4 regions of the Ochrobactrum quorumnocens genome follow, and region 2 is predicted to be linked to each of the others. Evidence: riboswitches for the same ligand, from Rfam matches in the RefSeq annotation. Region 2 holds a riboswitch; each other region holds the start of a gene.
What was found. Region 2 has a riboswitch for cobalamin ahead of CES85_RS01050 (ABC transporter substrate-binding protein). Riboswitches for the same ligand answer to the same signal wherever they lie in the genome.

Region 1 (5,122 bases), on a different replicon from region 2:
TGTTTGTCACGATCCCATTGCAGCGCATGAGGCGCTACAAAATCGGCAGCAAAACCACGCGCCATCTCCTGAATAGCGAGTTGGTCTTCGTTGAGTTCGAATTGATTCTGGTCCGCCGTATCCATGGTTTCCTCCCTATGAGCACCGCGCTTCCTATGGCGACTAGACCACAACCTTGTCAGACTGCCAACGCCCTATTGGAATAATGTTGCTCACTTTTGTAATAATCGGATGCGCATTTTTGCATATAAACTTGCGGAAAGGAGCAGCGATTGCCAGTCGTAGAAACTTGGGATAGGCACGGGGCATGACACGCGCGATCATGTTTCAGGGAACGGGTTCGGATGTCGGCAAAAGCGTGCTTGTTGCAGGTCTTTGCCGGGTTGCTCGCAATCGCGGACTGATAGTCCGGCCATTTAAGCCACAGAATATGTCCAATAATGCAGCCGTCAGTGACGATGGCGGCGAAATTGGCCGCGCACAGTGGCTGCAGGCATTGGCCTGCGGTGTACCATCATCTTTTCACATGAACCCGGTTCTTTTGAAACCGCAGACCGATATGGGCAGTCAGGTGATTGTTCAGGGGCGGGTGCGGGGCGAGGCACGCGGCCGCTATTATCAACAGTTGAAGCCGCAACTAATGGCGGCGGTGATGGAATCTTTCGCAAAGGTCAGCGACGGTGCTGATCTTGTGCTGATCGAAGGGGCCGGTTCGCCTGCCGAGATCAATTTGCGCGCTGGTGACATCGCCAATATGGGCTTTGCGACGCAAGCCAATGTGCCGGTAGTGCTGGTGGGTGACATTGACCGGGGCGGGGTGATTGCCTCACTGGTCGGCACGCACACAATTTTGTCAGAAGAAGACCGTGCGATGGTGCGTGGGTTTCTCATCAATAAGTTTCGCGGTGATATTTCGCTGTTCGATGATGGCTTGACTGCGATCACAGACTTTACCGGTTGGCGTTCTTTCGGCGTTGTCCCGTGGCTCAAAGCAGTGTCGCGTTTGCCAGCAGAAGATTCGGTCGTGCTGGAACGGGCAACGCGCGGTGATGCCCAGGCGCTGAAAGTAGCAGTGCCAATGCTGCCGCGTATCGCCAACTTCGATGATCTTGACCCACTTAAGGCGGAAGCACAGGTTGAAGTTGTCATGGTTCCGCCTGGTCAGCCTTTGCCCAATGACGCAGGCCTTGTCGTTCTGCCGGGAACAAAGTCCACGATAGCCGATTTGATTGCCTTCCGAGAAAACGGTTGGGAGCATGATCTTCATGCTCATGTGCGACGCGGGGGGTATGTTCTTGGTATTTGTGGCGGATTTCAGATGCTTGGAAGCCGCATCAGTGATCCTGACGGTATCGAAGGGCAGGTTCGCGAGATTGAAGGGCTTGGATTGCTCGATGTTGAGACGGTCATGGAGCCGGAAAAAGTAGTGCGCAATGTCGCGGCTCGCTCGATGCTTTTTGATACAGCCCTTGAAGGTTACGAAATCCATATAGGCCGCAGCATAAGCAGCACGGGGAGCGCAGATATTATTCGACCGTTTGCCCGGATAGATGACCATGATGACGGAGCGGTATCAGCGAATGGCCGGATCATGGGCACTTATCTGCATGGTGTGTTCGGTGCCGATGCATACAGACACCAGTTTCTGGCTTCTCTCGGCGTCAGTGGTTCGGGCATAAACTATCGCGCGAGCATAGAAGCAGCACTTGATGAGCTGGCCGACGGATTGGAGCGGTGTCTCGATATCGATGGGCTGTTCGCACTCGATTGACGCCGTCATAGCGAAAGCCTAGTGTCCTTTTACGCAATAGGTTTTTGCCGGGACGAATCTCGGCAATACCAAAAGGGAATGCGACGGACGGACCCATATCGGGCGTCTTTATCGCAGCCGACCCCGCGACTGTAGAACGGAGAGGGATGAGGCAGGCCGGGCAACCGGCAACCACTGGAAACCATCGACTGGTTTCTGGGAAGGTGCTTCACTCCTTACGACCCGTGAGCCAGGAGACCTGCCTGCTGCGTGAAGGACATTGTGTCCGTACCCCATGGGAGGTTTTCCCAGCTGCCTGCACGGAGGTTGTCATGGCTGCGCGTAAAGAAAATTCACTTTCAACTACCCTCCCTCTACCCCTTGCTGCTCGTCTTGGTACGGCGGTGGTGTCGCTTATGCTCGGCGCGTTCCTGATCTACGGCGTCGGTCTTGCGCATTCAGATACGCTGCATGATTCGGCGCATGACACGCGTCATTCCTACGGCTTTCCCTGCCACTAAGCTGCTCGATCAAGCTTGTACGATTTGGTGCATTGAAACGCTCGATGGTGGACGGCCATCTGAGCGAAATTGCTGTTGAGGGTATGAAATGTTGATCCGTTATTTGTTGGCTACGCTTGCTGCGGGCCTTTTGGCTGGGCTTTTGGTCACGCCTGCGATGTATCTAAAGACTGTGCCGCTGATCATTCAGGCGGAAACCTATGAAGACGCCGGTGGCGGTCATAGCCATGGTGATGTGGAAGCTGCCGCGCCACATGATCATGCTGCTGCTGCGCCTGCAGCCAGCGAAGGCGAAGAAGCTGGAGCCGAACTGCCATTTGGCCGTCTCGGCAACACGGTTCTTGCCAATCTTGTCGCGGGCGCAGGCTTTGCGCTGTTGCTTGGCGGTGTTGCATTGCTGCTTGGCCGACGTATCACGCCGCAAAACGGCATTTTCTGGGGGATGGCCGGTTTCTTTGCGATCGCATTTCTGCCAGCTCTTGGGCTTTCGCCGGAATTGCCGGCTATGCCTGCTGCAGATTTGGCGCAACGTCAGCTCTGGTGGCTTTCAACAGTCGTTCTGAGCGGTGTCGGCATTTATTTGCTGGTTCTTCGCGGCGAGGTCATTTCCAAGATCCTTGGTCTGGTTCTGATCGTTGCGCCGCATCTTTACGGCGCGCCGCATCCTGAAGATATTTCCTCGCCAATTCCATCGCTGCTTGCCTCGCAATATGCTGTCGCGTCTCTTGCGACCAATCTCTTCATGTGGGCGGTAATCGGCCTGGCACTTGGCTGGTTCATTCAGACTTACGCAAAATCGGAAGTCGAAGGCTGATAAACATGGCTTCGCCCGGAAATGAAAATGCGAAAATCACATTCGTTCTTGGCGGAGCCCGCTCAGGAAAATCGTCGTTTGCGGAGACAATGGTCGAGACGTCCGGGCTTCAGCCTGTTTATCTGGCGACAGGACGTGCGTTCGATTCTGAAATGGAAAGCCGTATCGTAACGCATCGCGACCGGCGCGGTCCGCAATGGCAAACGCAAGAAGAGCCGCTTGATCTTGTGGGCGCTCTTGAAAAACATACAGGTAATGACCGCTTCGTGCTGGTTGATTGCCTGACGCTCTGGATCACCAACCTGATGATGGCAGAGCAGGACATCGCGAATGCAACTGATGTTCTCGTTGCCACACTACCAAAGCTTTCCGGCCCGGTTGCTTTCGTCTCCAATGAGGTAGGGCTGGGCATTGTGCCGGAAAATCGTATGGCGCGGGAATTTCGCGACCATGTCGGTTTTTTGCATCAGGCGGTGGCTACAGCGGCAGATGAAGTTTATTTTCTGGCGGCAGGATTGCCGCTCAAAATGAAGGGATAATTCGATGCATGGTCAGAAGATACCGGCAACCGTGATCACGGGATTCTTAGGTTCTGGCAAGACAACGATGATCCGCAACCTGTTGGAAAATGCCAATGGCAAGCGGATTGCGCTCATTATCAATGAGTTTGGTGATCTGGGCGTTGATGGCGGTATTTTGAAAGGTTGCGGCATCGAGACTTGCCGCGAGGAAGATATCATTGAGCTGAACAATGGCTGCATCTGCTGCACCGTGGCAGACGATTTTATCCCAACAATGACCAAGCTTTTGGATCGTGCAGATCGTCCTGATCATATCGTCATTGAAACTTCGGGTCTTGCCCTGCCGCAGCCGTTGGTCGCAGCCTTCAACTGGCCGGAAATCAAGACACAGGTTACAGTCGATGGTGTGGTGACTGTGATTGATGCTGCAGCCGTTGCCGAAGGTCGTTTTGCTGACGATCACGACAAGGTCGATGCGCAGCGTGCGGCGGACGAATCTCTTGATCATGAAAGCCCTTTAGAGGAACTTTTTGAGGACCAGATTCATGCGGCTGACCTCATCGTTCTAAATAAGTCTGATCTTATCGATGCGGCTAAGCTTGATCAGGTGAAAGCCGATGTGGCAGAGCGTTCATCGCGCCGCGTCAACATGGTGCCTGCAAGTTTCGGCAAGCTCGGTGCCGATGTACTGCTCGGTCTTGGTGTGGGCACGGAAGACGATATTGCCAATCGCAAATCGCATCATGAAATCCATCATGCTGATGGTCATGAGCATGATCACGATGAGTTCGAGAGCTTTATTGTTGAGGCCGGATCGGTTGCCGATCCAAAGGCTTTTGCAGAAAAGCTAAAGACTGTCATCGCCGATCACGATGTTCTGCGTCTTAAGGGCTTTGTCGATGTACCGGGCAAGCCGATGCGTTTGGTTGTGCAGGCGGTTGGTCCGCGTATCGAACATTATTTCGATCGCCCATGGGGTGCTGGCGAGGAGCGCAAAACGCGCCTCGTCGTCATCGGTCTACATGACATTGATGAAGTGGCAATTGCCGAAGCGGTGAAAGACGCCGCTTAATCCATGCATCTTTTACTTGCCCAGAAAGGTACGATTAACGACGGCAACGAGGCCATCGATCTTGGCCAGACGCCGGGTGACATACTGTTCCTTTCCGCTGCCGACACCGAATTGGCCAGTCTTGCCCAAGCTAATCAGCTTGTGCAGGGCGGGCCAAGCATACGGCCAAGTCTGAGACTCGCCAATTTCTTGAGTCTCACGCATCCGATGTCGGTTGATAGCTATGTGGAGCGCACGGCGCGCCATGCAAAGCTGATCGTGGTGCGCATCATAGGCGGCGAGACTTACTGGCCTTATGGGCTTGAGGCATTGCATGCGTCCGCGCTTGCGCATGGGGCAAAAATTGTTGTGCTGCCGGGAGATGACAAGCCCGATTATGGTTTGGACAGGTTTTCCAATGTGTCTAGCGCAGAACGCGAGGCGCTTTGGCATTATTTGATTGAA
Region 2 (5,122 bases):
CGAGCCATTTGGCCCGATGATGCCGAGAAATTCGCCCTCTGTCACAGCGAGTGAAACATCGCGCAGGATTTCAACGCCTCCTGCCGACCAGCAGACGTTGTTTGTAGAAAGCATCATGATTGTGCCCTTCTCTGTCCAAGCAGCAGCGCAAATGCTGGGGCACCGACCAATGCCGTAATGACTCCGATCGGCAAAACCTGACCGGGAATGATAATGCGGGACACAATATCGGCGAGGATCATGAAGATTGCCCCGATAAGTGCTGCCGCAGGCAACAATCTGCCATGACGCACACCGACCAGCATGCGGGCCGCATGGGGAATGACCAGACCGATGAAGCCAATGGAACCGACAATCGACACCATCACCGCCGTCATCATGGCGCTGACACCAATAAGAACAGCGTAGACGCGCCGCACGGGAATTCCAAGCGACGCAGCAGATTCCGAACCGAAGGTGAAAGCATCTAACGCACGGGCATGCCATAGACAGATCAGAAGCCCCGCCACGCAGGCGGGCAAAGCGAGCGCCACATCCGGCCAGCGCACACCAGAAAGATTCCCCAACAACCAGAACATGATACCGCGCGCCTGTTCGGCGTTTGCTGCCTTCGTGACGATGAGAGATGTCAGCGCGTTGAAAAGCTGCGAACCCGCAATGCCGGCTAGAATGATCGCACTGTTTCCGCGCCCTGCCCGCAATGCGAGCAGGGAAACGAGAACAAAAGCAACGATTGCGCCAATAAACGCTCCCACTGACAACGAGAGCACACCAGCACCAATTCCGAGAATAGCAACGCTCACTGCCCCCGTTGAAGCCCCGGCAGAAATACCCAGAATATAGGGATCAGCCAGCGAATTGCGGAGAAGCGATTGCAGAACCACACCTGACAAGGCCAGTGCCGCACCGCAGCAAGCTGCGACAACAGCACGGCTCAGCCGATAGCTCCAAACGATACCTTCATCAATCGGCGCGAGTGGGTAACCGGCATTCCAGACGCGGTTGGCGATGGTTTTAGCCACCACGTCCAGAGGTATTGCGGTTTCGCCAATGGCAGCACCCAGCCACAAAGCAACAAAGAGCAGGACGAGCGCAAGTGCTCCCCAAAGCACCCGGGAACTCATCGTGGTTTTTAATGAAATGCCTGCCGTGGCTGCCTTTGACGTCACTTGTTCATATCCGAACCGGCGATATCAGCAGCCAGCGTTTCAATGCCTTCGATCACTCTCAGCGACGTGCTCATCGACTGCGCATCGATATCAAAAACATACCCGTCTTCAACAGCAGGCATCAACTTCGTCACTGGATCAGACTTGAGAAACTCGTGTTTGACTGCAATGTCATCAGCAGGATAACGACGACGATCCAGCTTTGCTGCAACGATCATCGACGGCCCCGCCTTGGCGATGGTTTCCCAACCCACGGCTGGCCATTCTTCTTCACTCTCAATCACATTCTTGATGCCGAGTGCAGAAAGGATATAGGCAGGAGCGCCGAACTTACCGGCAACATACGGATCAGCATCAACCTGCGTGCTTGAGAACCATGCAACCGCTGAGAGCTTGCCATCGGAGGAGCCGATCTTTTGGCGGGCCGCGTCTTCACGTGCCTTGAGGTCTGCGATCAGCTTTTCACCACGATCCTGTACATTGAAGATCTGAGCCAGTTCGCCGATTTCCTGATAGACGATATTCATCGTGAATGGCGCTGTGCGAATACCATCGCCGCCACCTGAATTATCTTTGCCAACGCAATCGGAAGGCGATGTATAGGCAGGAATACCTAATTCTTCGAACTGTTCCGGCTTTGCGACAATGCCCATTGGGCCAACGTGCCACTGGAAATCCGCTGTAACGATATCTGGCTTCTGCGCCAGTACGCTTTCAAAACTCGGATCGTTATCTGCCAGGCGCTTTACCTTGGCATTCACATCTTCAAAGCCTTTGAGGACTGGGCCGAACCAAACGGCCGTACCCACAACTTTGTCGCCGAGGCCAAGGCTGTAGAGAATCTCGGTGCTGCTCTGACCAACGGCCACTGCCCGCTCCGGTGCATGTTTGAAGGTTACATCGCGACCACAGTTTTTCAGTGTTAGCGGATATTGGGTTTCAGCTGCCTGCGCTGCGAAACTGGTTGCGAAAAGAGCGACTGCGCCCAGAAGTGCGCTAAATGGCACTTGGCCTGAAAGTTTCATTTAAATCCCCGAAATGACATGAGAAAAAGCCGCATCAAACGGCGGAAGCGATCCGGCGCATGAAGCAGACTGACATATCCGGGGATATGAATGACAATGGGAGGCGACGTCTTACGACGTTTAAAGCTGTCATAACCAACTCCTGCTCCGGGCATCCCCGCCCGTGACAATGGACTACGTTAGACGGCAGGTCTCCTGGCTTGCGGATATTCGCTGTTCATCTGCCTTCCCGAGCCGTTTTTAAGTGACTCAGTGGCATGACGCTTTTGGGGCGTCACGAGGATGAACGGCAATCCGCTTACAGTTGCGGGGGCAGCCACGGTCTCGGCCCCTTTTGGGTCGTCCTCACCGTGTTCCCTATTAATCCCCTTCACTCTCGGTCGGGGGAACCGTCGTAACTGTATTACATTCTGGTATTATACGCGTCAAGCGAAGCCGAAGACTTAATCGGCTATATAAAACCGTCGCATCAGACTTTTTGCTAATACTGTCAAACGAGTAAAAAGTTGAGGGGAACCTTGCTGGTATATTGCAATTCTCTGCTGTAGTCTCCAGATCAAGAGTCTCTGCCCGGGAAGCAGAGGATTTTGAGGAGGGCTGTCAAAAGACAGCAGCAAAATGCGCGCAAGTGCATTCAGGGAGGATTTATGCGTAAATGGATTCTGGCCATTACATCCGTGACGGCGCTCGCGATAGCGGGAGCAGCTTCGGCGGAAGATTATAAGGTTCTAGCACCAGCAGCACCGGGCGGCGGATGGGATCAGACAGCACGCACAATGCAAAGCGTGCTTCAGGACGAAAAGATTTCCGGTAGCGTTCAGGTTATTAACGTTCCGGGTGCAGGTGGCACCATTGGCCTTGCCCAATTTGTCAATCAGAACAAAGGTGATCCGAGCCAGCTTATTGTGGGTGGATATGTCATGGTCGGCGCAATTCTGACCAACAATTCTCCCGTAAATCTTGATGCAATCACTCCGATTGCTCGCCTTACCGGCGAGTATGAAGCCATCGTTGTTCCAGCTTCTTCAGATATTCAAAATCTGGGTGATCTCGTCACCAAGCTCAAAGCCGATCCCGGTTCTGTTTCCTGGGGTGGCGGTTCTGCTGGCGGCACGGATCACATCACCGCAGGACTTTTCGCCAAAGCCATTGGCGTTGACCCGACCAAAGTCAATTACATCGCCTTCTCTGGTGGCGGTGAGGCACTTGCTGCTATCCTAGGTAATCAGGTCACCGTGGGCATTTCTGGCTACGGCGAGTTTGATCCACAGATCAAGGCTGGCACGCTTCGCATCATCGGTATTTCCAGTGACGAACGGGTTGAGGGCATCGACGCACCGACCTTTAAGGAAAGCGGCGTTGACGTTTCGATCCAGAATTGGCGCATGGTGGGCGCTGCTCCCGGCATTACTGCGGAACAGGTAGCGGGCATCAACACCGATGTTGAGAAGATGGTGAAGTCGGAATCCTGGCAGAAGGCCCTCAAGGATAAAGGCTGGGCCGACACCTATCTCGCAGGCGATGCGTTCAAGGAACAACTTGCCAAAGACGTGGCGTCTACTGAAACTATCCTCAAGGAAATCGGCCTCGTCAAATGACAGGACCTGAACAGCAGGCAGAGCGCCGTTCCACAGAAACGGCGCCAGATTACGCAGCTCTTGTGATCGCCCTCATTCTGGGGGCGGTTGCTGTCGCAATTGCCTGGTCCACGGCCTATGGGAATAACGTTCTTTCGTACTCACCGGTCGGGCCAAAAACAGTACCCTACATCATCGCAGCCGGACTGTTCATTCTGTCTATATGGACGGTGATCAGCGCATTTAAGGGTGAGTTTCCAGAGCGCGAGCATCAGGAAATTGCGCCGATGGCCTGGATCATCGGTGGGTTGGTCATTCAAATGCTGACGATGAAGACCCTGGGCTTTTCCATTGCAACGGGCTTGCTCTTTGCGGCAACGGCGCGCGGATTTGGTTATCGCAAGTTCTGGATCAGCGTCCCTGTCGGCATCGTCTTTGCATTCGCAATCTGGTTCATTTTTGCACGCGGCCTGCAGCTTTCGCTGCCATCAGGTTGGCTTGAGCATCTGGTTTAGAGCGAGATAACAATGGATACTGTCACTCTTCTCGCCAACGGACTTCTGGTGGCGCTTGAACCAGCGAACCTTATTTATGCGCTGATTGGCGTCACACTTGGTACGGCTGTTGGGGTGCTTCCGGGCATTGGTCCCGCACTCACTGTGGCGTTGCTTCTACCCGTTACCTATAAGCTGGATCCTGCTGGATCGCTCATTATGTTCGCGGGTATCTATTACGGTGGCATGTATGGAGGATCGACCACATCGATCCTGCTCAACACGCCTGGAGAAAGCGCTTCCATCGTCACGGCATTGGAGGGCAATAAAATGGCCCGAGCGGGGCGTGGAGGGCCAGCACTGGCGACCGCCGCCATCGGCTCATTTATTGCAGGGCTCATCGCTACTCTGGCATTGGCATTCGTTGCCCCCTGGGTGGTGAAGTTCGCCCTCTCCTTCGGTCCATCCGAGTATTTCGCGTTGATGCTGCTCGCTTTCATGACGGTGTCGGCAGCTTTCGGCGATTCCACTTTGCGCGGCCTCACCTCACTTTTCGTCGGCCTGACGCTTGGCCTGATCGGCATCGATCAACTGACCGGACAGGCACGTCTTGTGATGGGGACACCGAACCTTCTCGATGGCATCAATGTTACCACGCTTGCGGTGGCACTCTTTGCCATCGGCGAAACGCTTGCAGTCGTTTCCAAGAAATTGAGCCCTGACGATGAAGTTATTGCGGTCAAAGGCTCTGTCTGGATGACCAAGAATGACTGGAAGCGCTCTTGGATGCCATGGTTGCGAGGAACGGCAATCGGTTTTCCTATCGGCGCAATGCCTGCAGGCGGCGCAGACGTGTC
Region 3 (5,122 bases), 890 kb from region 2:
CAGTCCCTTGTCGGTAACAATCAGGATTTTGCGTTCAGAAAACCGTTCGCTCAGAATTTCGCCGAGACGCTTTGCAGCCCCCCACTCAACGAGCATCGAGCCGACCGTGTCGAACGAAAATGGCTTGATCCCTTCAGTCATATTTCCACCCTTATCCAAATTCCCCAGAGCTGAGGTCTCTCATTCCTCGCCGGCACACTGGCGCTGGGTTGATGAGCGGACTGGCTTTCGCACAAGGGAAAGCCAGTCCGACAGTTTCCCGGCGCAGCCGATGCACCGGTCGTTTGAAGAGATGCTTGGGAGGACCTCTTCTTAATTGTTCGATATATTGAACAATGTTCAGGATTATTTAGATCGATACAGGAAAGGACGCCTGACTGTCAATTTATCCCTTCGACCAATGAGGGTAATAACGCTCACGTGAACACATAACTGCTTGCAACAGGCTCTTCTCGGAACGCTGGACGTTACAAGACGGCAACTGTAACTTGGCGTCGTATTTTCATTCAATCGAGCTGGGGCTTGTCATGGAAGTAACAATCATAACAGGAGCATCTGACGGGATTGGAGCTGAGGCTGCGCGTCAGACCGCTATACGCGATGGCAGCAAGGCGGCACTGGTTCTGGCGGCGCGTAATGTCGATAAGTTGCAAGCGCTTGCTGGGGAACTTGATCAGTCGGGCTGCAGGGTTCTGGTGGTGCCGACTGACGTGACTGATCGCAAGGACTGCATTGCTCTGATAGAAAAGACCGCTGCCGTTTTCGGGCAAATTGATACGCTGATCGTCAATGCGGGCATGTCAGCTCACGCCAATTTTGCCGAGATCAAACCGGAAGACTTGCAGTGGATGCATGATCTGATGGAGCTCAATTACTGGGGCAGCATCTGGCCTATCCATGCAGCACTGCCATATCTAGCTAAAACCAAAGGACGCATCGTTGCTGTCTCCTCAGTTGCGGGGCTGATTGGGGTCCCTGGACGCTCAGCCTATAGCGGCACCAAGTTTGCACTTTCCGGGTTTTGTGAGGCGCTGCGATCGGAATTGGAACCGAGCGGCATATCGGTGACAATAATTTATCCCGGTGTGGTGAAAACCGACATCCGCAAGGTTGGTTATGGGGCAAGTGGCTCTGCTCTGGGTGTGAGCGGTGTTCGCGAAGACAATATGATGTCCGTCCAGCAGGCGGTCGAGTTGATGCTCGAGGGAATCAGTCGCCGCAAACGCGAGGTGTTGATGACGCGGCAGATGCGATTTGGTCGGTGGCTGAAGCTGATTGCACCACATCTTGTGGATCGGATGGCGTTGAAGGCTATAAAACCCGAGTTCCGGCCCAAGCCTATCAAACCGAGTGAGTGAAGCCTGATAGATATCCCTGCTATTCACAGGTGCCCCTCATTAAAGCCCATATTTAATTTTTTTGAACCGTCTATCCATTGACGACTTTTTAACTTCGGATACTATATCTTGTGTTCAAGGTTCTTGCGATTCGTGAGAATCAAAAAGCGAAGATGGGAATACGGTGCGTTGCATTCATGATGGATGTGGTTATGCCGTAGCTGCCCCCGCAACTGTAAGCGATGAGCTTTACGTCCATATGCCACTGGTTAAAACCGGGAAGGCGGACCAAAGCGGTGAGTCGTGAGCCAGGAGACCTGCCTTGAACGTGAACGTCCACGGGCGGGGTGTCCGGTTGGTGCGTAATAGAATGTGGCAGCGTTTTGCCATGTCTGTTGCTGCCCCCGAATATCCCCTCCAAAGCTTCGGGGTGACAAGCATGTCGAGTAATTTGAGACCAAACAGTTCCGGTCCGCCCTTTACGGGCTAGTACTTTTGGTTTGCCACTCGGGCGAGCCGCATTTCTCCAGTTTCCGAGTCTTTCTGCACGCATTCGATAATGCGTGAGCGTTATTTTGCGTCTTCATCCCAGTAAGTCGCAACCGATACAACCGATCCCCAGTGAGGAAAAAATGAACGTCACCGTCTATAGCAAGCCCGCCTGCGTCCAGTGCACCGCCACCACTCGCGCACTCGACCGTCAGGGCATTGAATATGATGTCATCGACATTTCCGCCAATGCCGATGCGTACGATCTCGTTCAGGGTCTCGGCTACCGTCAGGTGCCGGTTGTTGTTGTGGGTGAAACCCATTGGGCTGGTTTCCGTCCGGATATGATCAGCTCGCTCGCATAAAGCCCAATCGCTGTCGGGATTTCGCAATGGGCCAGATCGTATATTTTTCCAGTCGTTCAGAGAACACGCATCGTTTTGTGATGCGTCTGGGAATGCGCTCAAAACGCATTCCGCTGGAAAGCTATGAAGACGATGCTGGCTTGTTACGGGTGAATGAGCCGTTTGTGCTCGTAACCCCCACCTATGGCGGCGGCGGTGCGAAAGGCGCTGTTCCCAAGCCGGTCATTCGGTTTCTCAATGATGCCGATAACCGATCCCTCATTCGCGGTGTCATCGCCGCAGGAAACAGCAATTTCGGTGAAGCCTTCGGCCTCGCCGGTAAGATCATTTCTACCAAGTGTCAGGTTCCCTACCTCTATCGTTTCGAGCTTTTGGGAACTGACGAAGACCTTGGCAATGTTAGAGACGGGATGGAACGATTTTGGACACGGCAGACACAACCTTGACCCGTGAGCGCGAGACGGTCGCCTCATCGGAAAAGCAGGAGCCATCGGCGTCGGCAGCAAGCAAGGCAGCAAAGCTGCCTGAAACCGGGCTCGATTATCACGCGCTCAATGCGATGCTGAACCTTTATGACGATGAAGGCAAAATCCAGCTTGAACGCGACCGTCAGGCCGCGCAGCAGTATTTCCTTCAGCACGTCAACCAGAACACGGTGTTCTTTCACAATCTGCGTGAAAAACTCGATTATCTGGTCACCGAAGGCTATTACGAGCGCGAAGTGCTGGACCAGTATTCCTTCAATTTCGTGCGCGATCTCTTCGATCATGCCTATGACAAGAAGTTCCGCTTTCCGACTTTCCTTGGCGCGTTCAAATATTACACCAGCTACACGCTGAAGACCTTTGATGGTCAGCGCTATCTTGAGCGCTATGAAGACCGTGTCTGCATGGTTGCGCTTGCGCTTGCGCGCGGCAATGAACAACATGCGCGTGAAATGGTCGATGAAATCATTGCGGGCCGTTATCAGCCAGCGACGCCGACCTTTCTCAATGCAGGTAAAAAGCAGCGTGGCGAACTCGTCTCGTGCTTCCTTCTGCGTGTTGAAGATAACATGGAATCGATTGGCCGCTCGATCAACTCCGCCTTGCAGCTTTCAAAGCGCGGCGGCGGCGTGGCGCTGAGCCTTACCAATATCCGTGAAGCCGGTGCACCAATCAAGCAGATCCAGAACCAGTCGTCGGGCATCATCCCTGTAATGAAGCTGCTGGAAGACAGTTTCTCTTATGCAAACCAGCTTGGTGCACGTCAGGGTGCAGGCGCCGTTTATCTGAACGCGCATCACCCCGACATCATGCGCTTCCTCGACACCAAGCGCGAAAATGCGGATGAGAAAATCCGCATCAAGACGCTGTCGCTTGGCGTGGTAATCCCGGATATCACCTTTGAACTCGCCAAGAACGATGAGGATATGTATCTCTTCTCGCCGTATGACGTTGAACGCGTCTATGGCGTGCCGATGACGGAAATCTCCGTCACCGAAAAATATCGCGAAATGGTCAATGATGGCCGTATTCGCAAGAAGAAGATCAATGCACGTGACTTCTTCCAAGTTCTGGCGGAAATTCAGTTCGAGTCCGGCTATCCTTACATCATGTTCGAAGACACGGTGAACCGCGCCAACCCGATCGATGGCCGTATCACCATGAGCAATCTTTGCTCGGAAATTCTTCAGGTCAGTGAAGCCAGCGTCTTTAATGATGATCTGTCTTATGAATATCTGGGTAAGGATATTTCCTGCAATCTCGGCTCGCTCAATATCGCAGCAGCCATGGATAGCCCCGATTTTGGCAAGACGATTGAAACATCGATCCGCGCGCTGACGGCTGTTGCCGACATGAGCCACATCGGATCAGTTCCATCTATTGCACGCGGCAATGACGAGAGCCATGCCATTGGCCTTGGTCAGATGAACCTGCACGGCTATCTCGCTCGGGAGCGTATTTATTACGGTTCGGATGAAGGCGTCGATTTCACCAATATCTACTTTTATACGGTGGCTTATCACGCTATCCGAGCTTCTAACCGCCTTGCCATCGAACAGGGCAGCTCGTTCAAGGGCTTTGAGAAGTCAAAATACGCCTCTGGCGAATATTTCGACAAATATACCGATCAGGTCTGGGAGCCTGCGACCGACAAGGTGCGCCAACTCTTTGAAGATGCAGGTATTGCCATCCCGACGCAGGAAGATTGGCAGGAACTGAAGAAGGCCGTCATGGAAGGCGGACTTTATAACCAGAACCTGCAAGCCGTACCGCCGACAGGCTCGATCTCCTACATCAATCATTCGACCTCTTCGATCCATCCGATCGTTTCCAAGATCGAAATTCGTAAGGAAGGCAAGATTGGCCGCGTTTACTACCCGGCTGCTTTCATGACGAATGATAATCTGGAATATTATCAGGACGCATACGAGATCGGACCGGAAAAGATCATCGATACCTATGCTGCGGCTACCCAGCACGTCGATCAGGGCTTGTCGCTGACGCTGTTCTTCCGTGATACCGCCACCACGCGCGATATCAACAAGGCACAGATCTATGCCTGGAAGAAGGGCATCAAGACCATTTATTACATCCGCTTGCGCCAGATGGCGCTAGAAGGGACGCAGGTTGAAGGCTGCGTATCCTGCGCCCTATGACCAAGGTGAAACCAATGAATATGCAATTCAAATCCAACCCTTCCAAAAAGCCTGGTCTCGTGCGCGCTATCAACTGGAACCGCATCGATGACGATAAGGACCTTGAGGTCTGGAACCGTCTGACCGGCAATTTCTGGTTGCCGGAAAAAGTGCCGCTGTCGAACGACATTCAGTCGTGGGAAACGTTGAAGCCGGAAGAGCAGCAGCTCACTATCCGCGTTTTCACCGGCCTGACCCTTCTTGACACGATCCAGAATGCCGTCGGCTCGGTGAAGCTTATGGATGATGCC
Region 4 (5,122 bases), on a different replicon from region 2:
CGAGCTTTGCGACCGCATTTCGCTGATGCATGCGGGTAAGGTGCTGATCAGTGACACGCCAAAGGCGATCACAGAAAGTCGCAGTTCGGCAACGCTTGAAGATGCCTTTATTGCCTATCTCGAAGAAGCGATAGGCGAGACTGCGCCGCAGAAGAGTAATCAGGAAAAATCTGATCCAATACCCGAAAAGAAGCCGGTGAAGAATCCAAAGCCTTCATCAAGCTGGTTGCCTAATCCTCGGCGGATGCTCGCATTTTCTAGGCGCGAAGCGCTGGAGCTCAAGCGCGATCCGATCCGTGCGACATTAGCCATTCTTGGTACTGTCATTCTTATGTTCGTCATCGGCTATGGTATTAATCTTGACGTCGAAGACCTGACATTTGCGGTACTTGATCGCGATGACACCACGATCAGCCGGGATTATACCCAGCAGCTTGCCGGTTCGCGCTATTTCACGGAAAAGTCTCCCATTACCGACTATGACGAACTTGACCGAAGGATGCGTGAAGGCGAGATCAGCCTGGCGATTGAAATCCCGCCGAACTTTGGCAGCAATGTCGCGCGTGGTCGTCCGGTTGAGGTGGGGGCCTGGATTGATGGTGCGATGCCGACGCGTGCAGAAACCGTACGTGGTTATGTACAGGGCATGCACGCCAACTGGATGACGCAAAAGGCGCGCGAGCTTTATGGAAACGCTGCTACCGTTGGCAATTTCAATCTCGAAATTCGCTATCGCTATAATCCGGACGTGCAGAGCCTTGTGGCTATGGTTCCAGCAGTTATTCCGCTTCTCCTTTTGATGATCCCGGCCATGCTCGCGGTGTTGAGCGTGGTGCGCGAGAAGGAACTCGGTTCGATCATCAATTTCTATGTGACGCCAGTCACGAAATTCGAGTTTCTGCTTGGCAAGCAGTTGCCCTATATCGCGCTGGCCTTCCTCAATTTTTTGATGCTGACAGCCTTTGCGGTCTTCATCTTCCGCGTGCCATTTACCGGAAGCTTCCTGACCTATGCCACAGCAGCGCTGCTCTATGTCATCATCACGACTGGCATGGGCTTAGTGATATCGACCTTTATCAATAGCCAGATTGCAGCGATTTTCGGCACAGCATTGCTGACGCTCATTCCTGCTGTGCAATATTCGGGCATTATCGACCCCGTATCGTCGCTGCAAGGGGCGGGTGCTTTTATCGGGAAGATTTATCCGACAACTTATTTCGTGACGATCTCGCGCGGGACTTTCTCAAAGGCTCTCGATTTTTCCGATCTGGCGGGGTCGTTCCTGCCGCTGCTGATTGCGATTCCGGTGCTTACTGTTCTCGGCATTGTTCTCCTCAAGAAACAGGCGGGCTGAGATGCGGATTTCCAATATTTTCCAGCTTGGTGTGAAGGAACTGCGCGGATTAGCGCGTGATCCGATGCTTCTGCTTCTCATCGTCTATGCCTTCACGCTCGCAATCTATACGGCGGCGAAGGCTATGCCTGAAAACCTCAACAATGCGGCTATCGCCATTGTCGATGAGGATCAGTCGCCGGTTTCGGGTCGGATCACGACCGCGTTTTATCCGCCATATTTCGTGCCGCCAAAACTTATCTCGTCTCACGAGATGGATAAGCGCATGGATGCTGGTCTTGACACATTCGCACTCGATATTCCGCCGAACTTCCAGCGTGATCTGCTCGCTGGACGTTCGCCAACAATCCAGCTGAACGTCGATGCAACGCGCATGAGCCAGGCCTTTACGGGCGGTGGATATGTGCAGTCGATTGTGTCAAGCGAAGTGACAGAGTTTCTCAATCGCTATCGCGAAGACACGCAAACGCCCGTTGGCCTCAATTTGCGTGCGAGGTTCAATCAGGACTTGAACAAGGGCTGGTTTGGCGCGATCACCAACGTGATCTCGTCGGTAACGATGCTCTCAATTATTCTGACGGGTGCAGCCCTTATCCGTGAGCGCGAGCATGGCACCATCGAGCATCTGTTGGTGATGCCGGTAACGCCGCTTGAGATCATGGTCTCCAAGGTATGGTCGATGGGGATGGTGGTGTTGGTCGCTACGGCCTTTTCGCTGATCGTGGTGGTTCAGGGTATCTTGGCGGTGCCGATCAACGGTTCACTGACGCTGTTTCTGGCAGGGGCTGCATTGCAGCTTTTTGCGACCACCAGTCTTGGTATTTTTCTCGCAACGATTGCCGGTTCCATGCCGCAGTTCGGCCTTTTGTTGATGTTGGTTCTGCTGCCGCTGCAAGTGCTATCGGGTGGCACAACACCGCGCGAGAGCATGCCAGAAATCATCCAGAACATTATGTTGGCAGCACCCAATACGCATTTTGTGATGCTGGCACAATCGGTGCTGTTTCGTGGTGCAGGGCTCAGTGTTGTGTGGCCGCAATTGCTGGCAATGATTGTAATTGGCAGTGTACTTTTCTTCTTTGCGCTGCGTCGCTTCCGCGATTTCTTGAGATAGGAAAACCTTTGCAATTCAACAATCTGAATCACTTCGTTCTGAATGTGATTCAGATGGGGCACATTGTTGCAGTTGATAATCTTCCTTCCCCTTGCTATCGCTCGCTTCAGGAAACGGTTCTGCCCGAGAGGGTGGATGAAAAGGGAACACGGTGAAGCATTAAATTGCTGATGCCGAGACTGCCCCCGCAACTGTAACCGGAGAGTCATCCTCCTATGATCGTATCTTACGATTATAGCCACTGAGCATTCGTGTTCGGGAAGGCGGAGGACCGATGAAGACCCGGAAGTCAGGAGACCTGCCGTATCCAGTCACCCATGGCTGACACGAGGGGTGTTCAGTCGCGGCCGTCCGTAGCGGTGACATTGTGAAATGTTGCCGTGGGACAAAGACAGGGAGCTTGCGCCCTGATTTCTGACACCTGCGGTGAAGCAAAGCTTGCGCGCAGGAAGTAGAAATTAATGCATATTCTCCAATTATCTGCATATCTCGCATCGACCATTCTGGTGGCGGTGCCGTTGGATGCTATCGCACAGACAAACTTAAATGCACAGGATGGCGTCGTGCTTGACATGATTGTTGTAACGCCGCTGCGCCGCGCGACATCGTTGCAGCGTTCAACGTCTTCCGTCACGGTGATTGATAAGGCCGAGATTGAGCGCTCTGCTTCACCGGATCTCCAATCGCTGCTGCAATATTATCCGGGCATTTCGATCACCGCAAATGGCGGACAGGGATCGTCTTCCAATCTCTATATTCGGGGCATGTCATCGAAACAGACAGTCGTTCTGGTGAATGGCGTGCGAACAGCTTCGGCGACCACCGGGGCGACTGCGCTTTCCAATATTCCGTTGAGCTCAATTGATCGTATCGAGATCGCCAAAGGCGCGCATTCCTCGCAATACGGTGCCGATGCGATGGGCGGCGTCATCAACATTATCACCAAGCAGGGCGGAGCGTGTGGCGAGCGCTCTTTCTGCGGAAGCGTGACAACAGGTGTAACGCACCCATGGGGCGGTTATGTATCCGGCTCTCTGCAAGGGCGCAGCAAAGATGGTATCGATTATGCCTTTGGTGCGGCAGTGACCGGCACGCAGGGCTATAATTTCACGACTCCCGAAGCTTTTGGTTATGAGCCTGATCGCGATGGTTTCCTGCAGGGATCGTTCAACTTCGCGCTGTCGAAGGATTTTGACTGGGGCAAGATTTATGCCGATGGTCTTCTGAGCCGAGGACGCAATCAATATGATGCAAAAGCGCCGTCGGCCAACGAAGCTTACACAACCGCCTTTAGCGGCAAGCTTGGCGCGCGGGTCGATCACAGTTCAGACTGGTCCTCGACGATTGAATTCAGCTCAGGCCTCGATCACAGTAGGAATTTCCGCAAGGGCGTCAGTGGCTCAGACCGCTTTGAAACAAAACGCTATGGGGTATTTGCCTCCACAGAAAAGCAGTTCGATACCGGTAATGTCTCGCATGTGGTGACGGGTGGTGTTGAGGCTTATCGCGAAGAGGTGGATGCAACGACTGCTTATGCCGAGACAAGCCGCAATCTGGCAGCGGTGTTCGGCCAATATTCGCTTGAATATGATGCGCTGCGTTTTGATGGCGGCGTGCGCTATGACTACAATGAGCAGTTTGGCGACGTTGTGACGTATAATCTCGGTGGGAGTTACGAAATCCTGCCTGATCTCGTGTTGCGTTCGTCGTTTGGAACGGGCTTCCGTGCTCCTACCTTCAATGAGCTTTATTATCCCGGCTTTGCCAATGCCGATTTGCAACCGGAAAAATCGCGCTCCTACGAGATTGGCCTCAACTGGCAGGCCAGCGCCAACACAAGCCTTGATATGGCTTTTTATCAAACATGGCTGCGCGATGCGATCTTAAGCACAGCACCTTCCTATCTGCCCTATAATATTGCGCGGGCGCAGGTTACGGGTTTTGACGCGACACTTACCCATCGCTTTAATGATAGCTGGGGCTTTAAAGGCTCCATCGATCTGAAACGTCCGTTAGATGAAGATACCGATAATGATCTGGCCTATCGCGAACGGGTGAAAGCGACGGCGGAGGTGAACTTCAAGCCGATTGAGAAGCTCGATCTGACCGCAAGGATGCGTTACGGCGGCTCGCGCTATACCAGTGCTGCGAATACCAACAAGCTTGATCCTTATGTGACGGCTGACTTCATCGCGTTGTATGAAATCGACAAACAATCTCAGCTCAAACTCTCTGTGGAGAATATTTTCGACAAGGATTACCAGACCACCTCTGGCTATAATGCGCCGGGGCGCAGCTTCAATGTCGGGCTGACGCGGAATTTCTGATGAGACGCACAGTATGAAACTGCAGCAAGGATTATGGAAAATCAGGCTTTGCCTTGCGGCATGCCTGTTTCTCGCTGTGTTTCATTCAGCGCAAGCGCAGGAAATCCCTAAGCGGGTGGTATCGATCAATGTCTGTACCGATCAGCTGGCGTTGCTGCTGGCTGATCGCACGCAGTTGCAGTCGGTTTCATACTTGTCGCGAGACCCGCTTTTGTCGGTGATGATCGAGAAGGCAAAGCAGCTTCCGATTAATCATGGACAGGCGGAAGAGGTCTTTCTCATGAAGCCTGATCTGGTGCTGGCAGGCACGTTCTCTTCGCGGGCTAC

Region 1: linked by a shared signal. The riboswitch ahead of CES85_RS16215 (CbtB domain-containing protein) and the one ahead of CES85_RS01050 (ABC transporter substrate-binding protein) in region 2 are both predicted to bind cobalamin.
Region 3: linked by a shared signal. The riboswitch ahead of nrdH (glutaredoxin-like protein NrdH) and the one ahead of CES85_RS01050 (ABC transporter substrate-binding protein) in region 2 are both predicted to bind cobalamin.
Region 4: linked by a shared signal. The riboswitch ahead of CES85_RS16400 (TonB-dependent receptor domain-containing protein) and the one ahead of CES85_RS01050 (ABC transporter substrate-binding protein) in region 2 are both predicted to bind cobalamin.

Annotation. Positions count from the first base shown of each region.
Region 1 covers NZ_CP022604.1:1,378,902-1,384,023, reverse strand. Annotated here, with positions in the region: gene CES85_RS16225 (isobutyryl-CoA dehydrogenase) at 1-125, opposite strand, end outside; gene CES85_RS16220 (cobyric acid synthase) at 308-1,771, shown strand; cobalamin riboswitch at 1,793-2,031, shown strand; gene CES85_RS16215 (CbtB domain-containing protein) at 2,083-2,271, shown strand; gene CES85_RS16210 (CbtA family protein) at 2,360-3,085, shown strand; gene cobU (bifunctional adenosylcobinamide kinase/adenosylcobinamide-phosphate guanylyltransferase) at 3,091-3,624, shown strand; gene cobW (cobalamin biosynthesis protein CobW) at 3,629-4,678, shown strand; gene cobN (cobaltochelatase subunit CobN) at 4,682-5,122, shown strand, end outside.
Region 2 covers NZ_CP022603.1:181,125-186,246, reverse strand. Annotated here, with positions in the region: gene CES85_RS01060 (ABC transporter ATP-binding protein) at 1-117, opposite strand, end outside; gene CES85_RS01055 (FecCD family ABC transporter permease) at 114-1,169, opposite strand; gene CES85_RS01050 (ABC transporter substrate-binding protein) at 1,166-2,194, opposite strand; cobalamin riboswitch at 2,363-2,603, opposite strand; gene CES85_RS01045 (Bug family tripartite tricarboxylate transporter substrate binding protein) at 2,842-3,792, shown strand; gene CES85_RS01040 (tripartite tricarboxylate transporter TctB family protein) at 3,789-4,286, shown strand; gene CES85_RS01035 (tripartite tricarboxylate transporter permease) at 4,299-5,122, shown strand, end outside.
Region 3 covers NZ_CP022603.1:1,297,468-1,302,589, reverse strand. Annotated here, with positions in the region: gene CES85_RS06145 (iron-containing alcohol dehydrogenase) at 1-141, opposite strand, end outside; gene CES85_RS06140 (SDR family oxidoreductase) at 528-1,358, shown strand; cobalamin riboswitch at 1,459-1,676, shown strand; gene nrdH (glutaredoxin-like protein NrdH) at 1,970-2,191, shown strand; gene nrdI (class Ib ribonucleoside-diphosphate reductase assembly flavoprotein NrdI) at 2,218-2,637, shown strand; gene nrdE (class 1b ribonucleoside-diphosphate reductase subunit alpha) at 2,613-4,832, shown strand; gene nrdF (class 1b ribonucleoside-diphosphate reductase subunit beta) at 4,847-5,122, shown strand, end outside.
Region 4 covers NZ_CP022604.1:1,423,264-1,428,385, reverse strand. Annotated here, with positions in the region: gene rbbA (ribosome-associated ATPase/putative transporter RbbA) at 1-1,354, shown strand, start outside; gene CES85_RS16405 (ABC transporter permease) at 1,356-2,468, shown strand; cobalamin riboswitch at 2,566-2,788, shown strand; gene CES85_RS16400 (TonB-dependent receptor domain-containing protein) at 2,930-4,795, shown strand; gene CES85_RS16395 (ABC transporter substrate-binding protein) at 4,809-5,122, shown strand, end outside.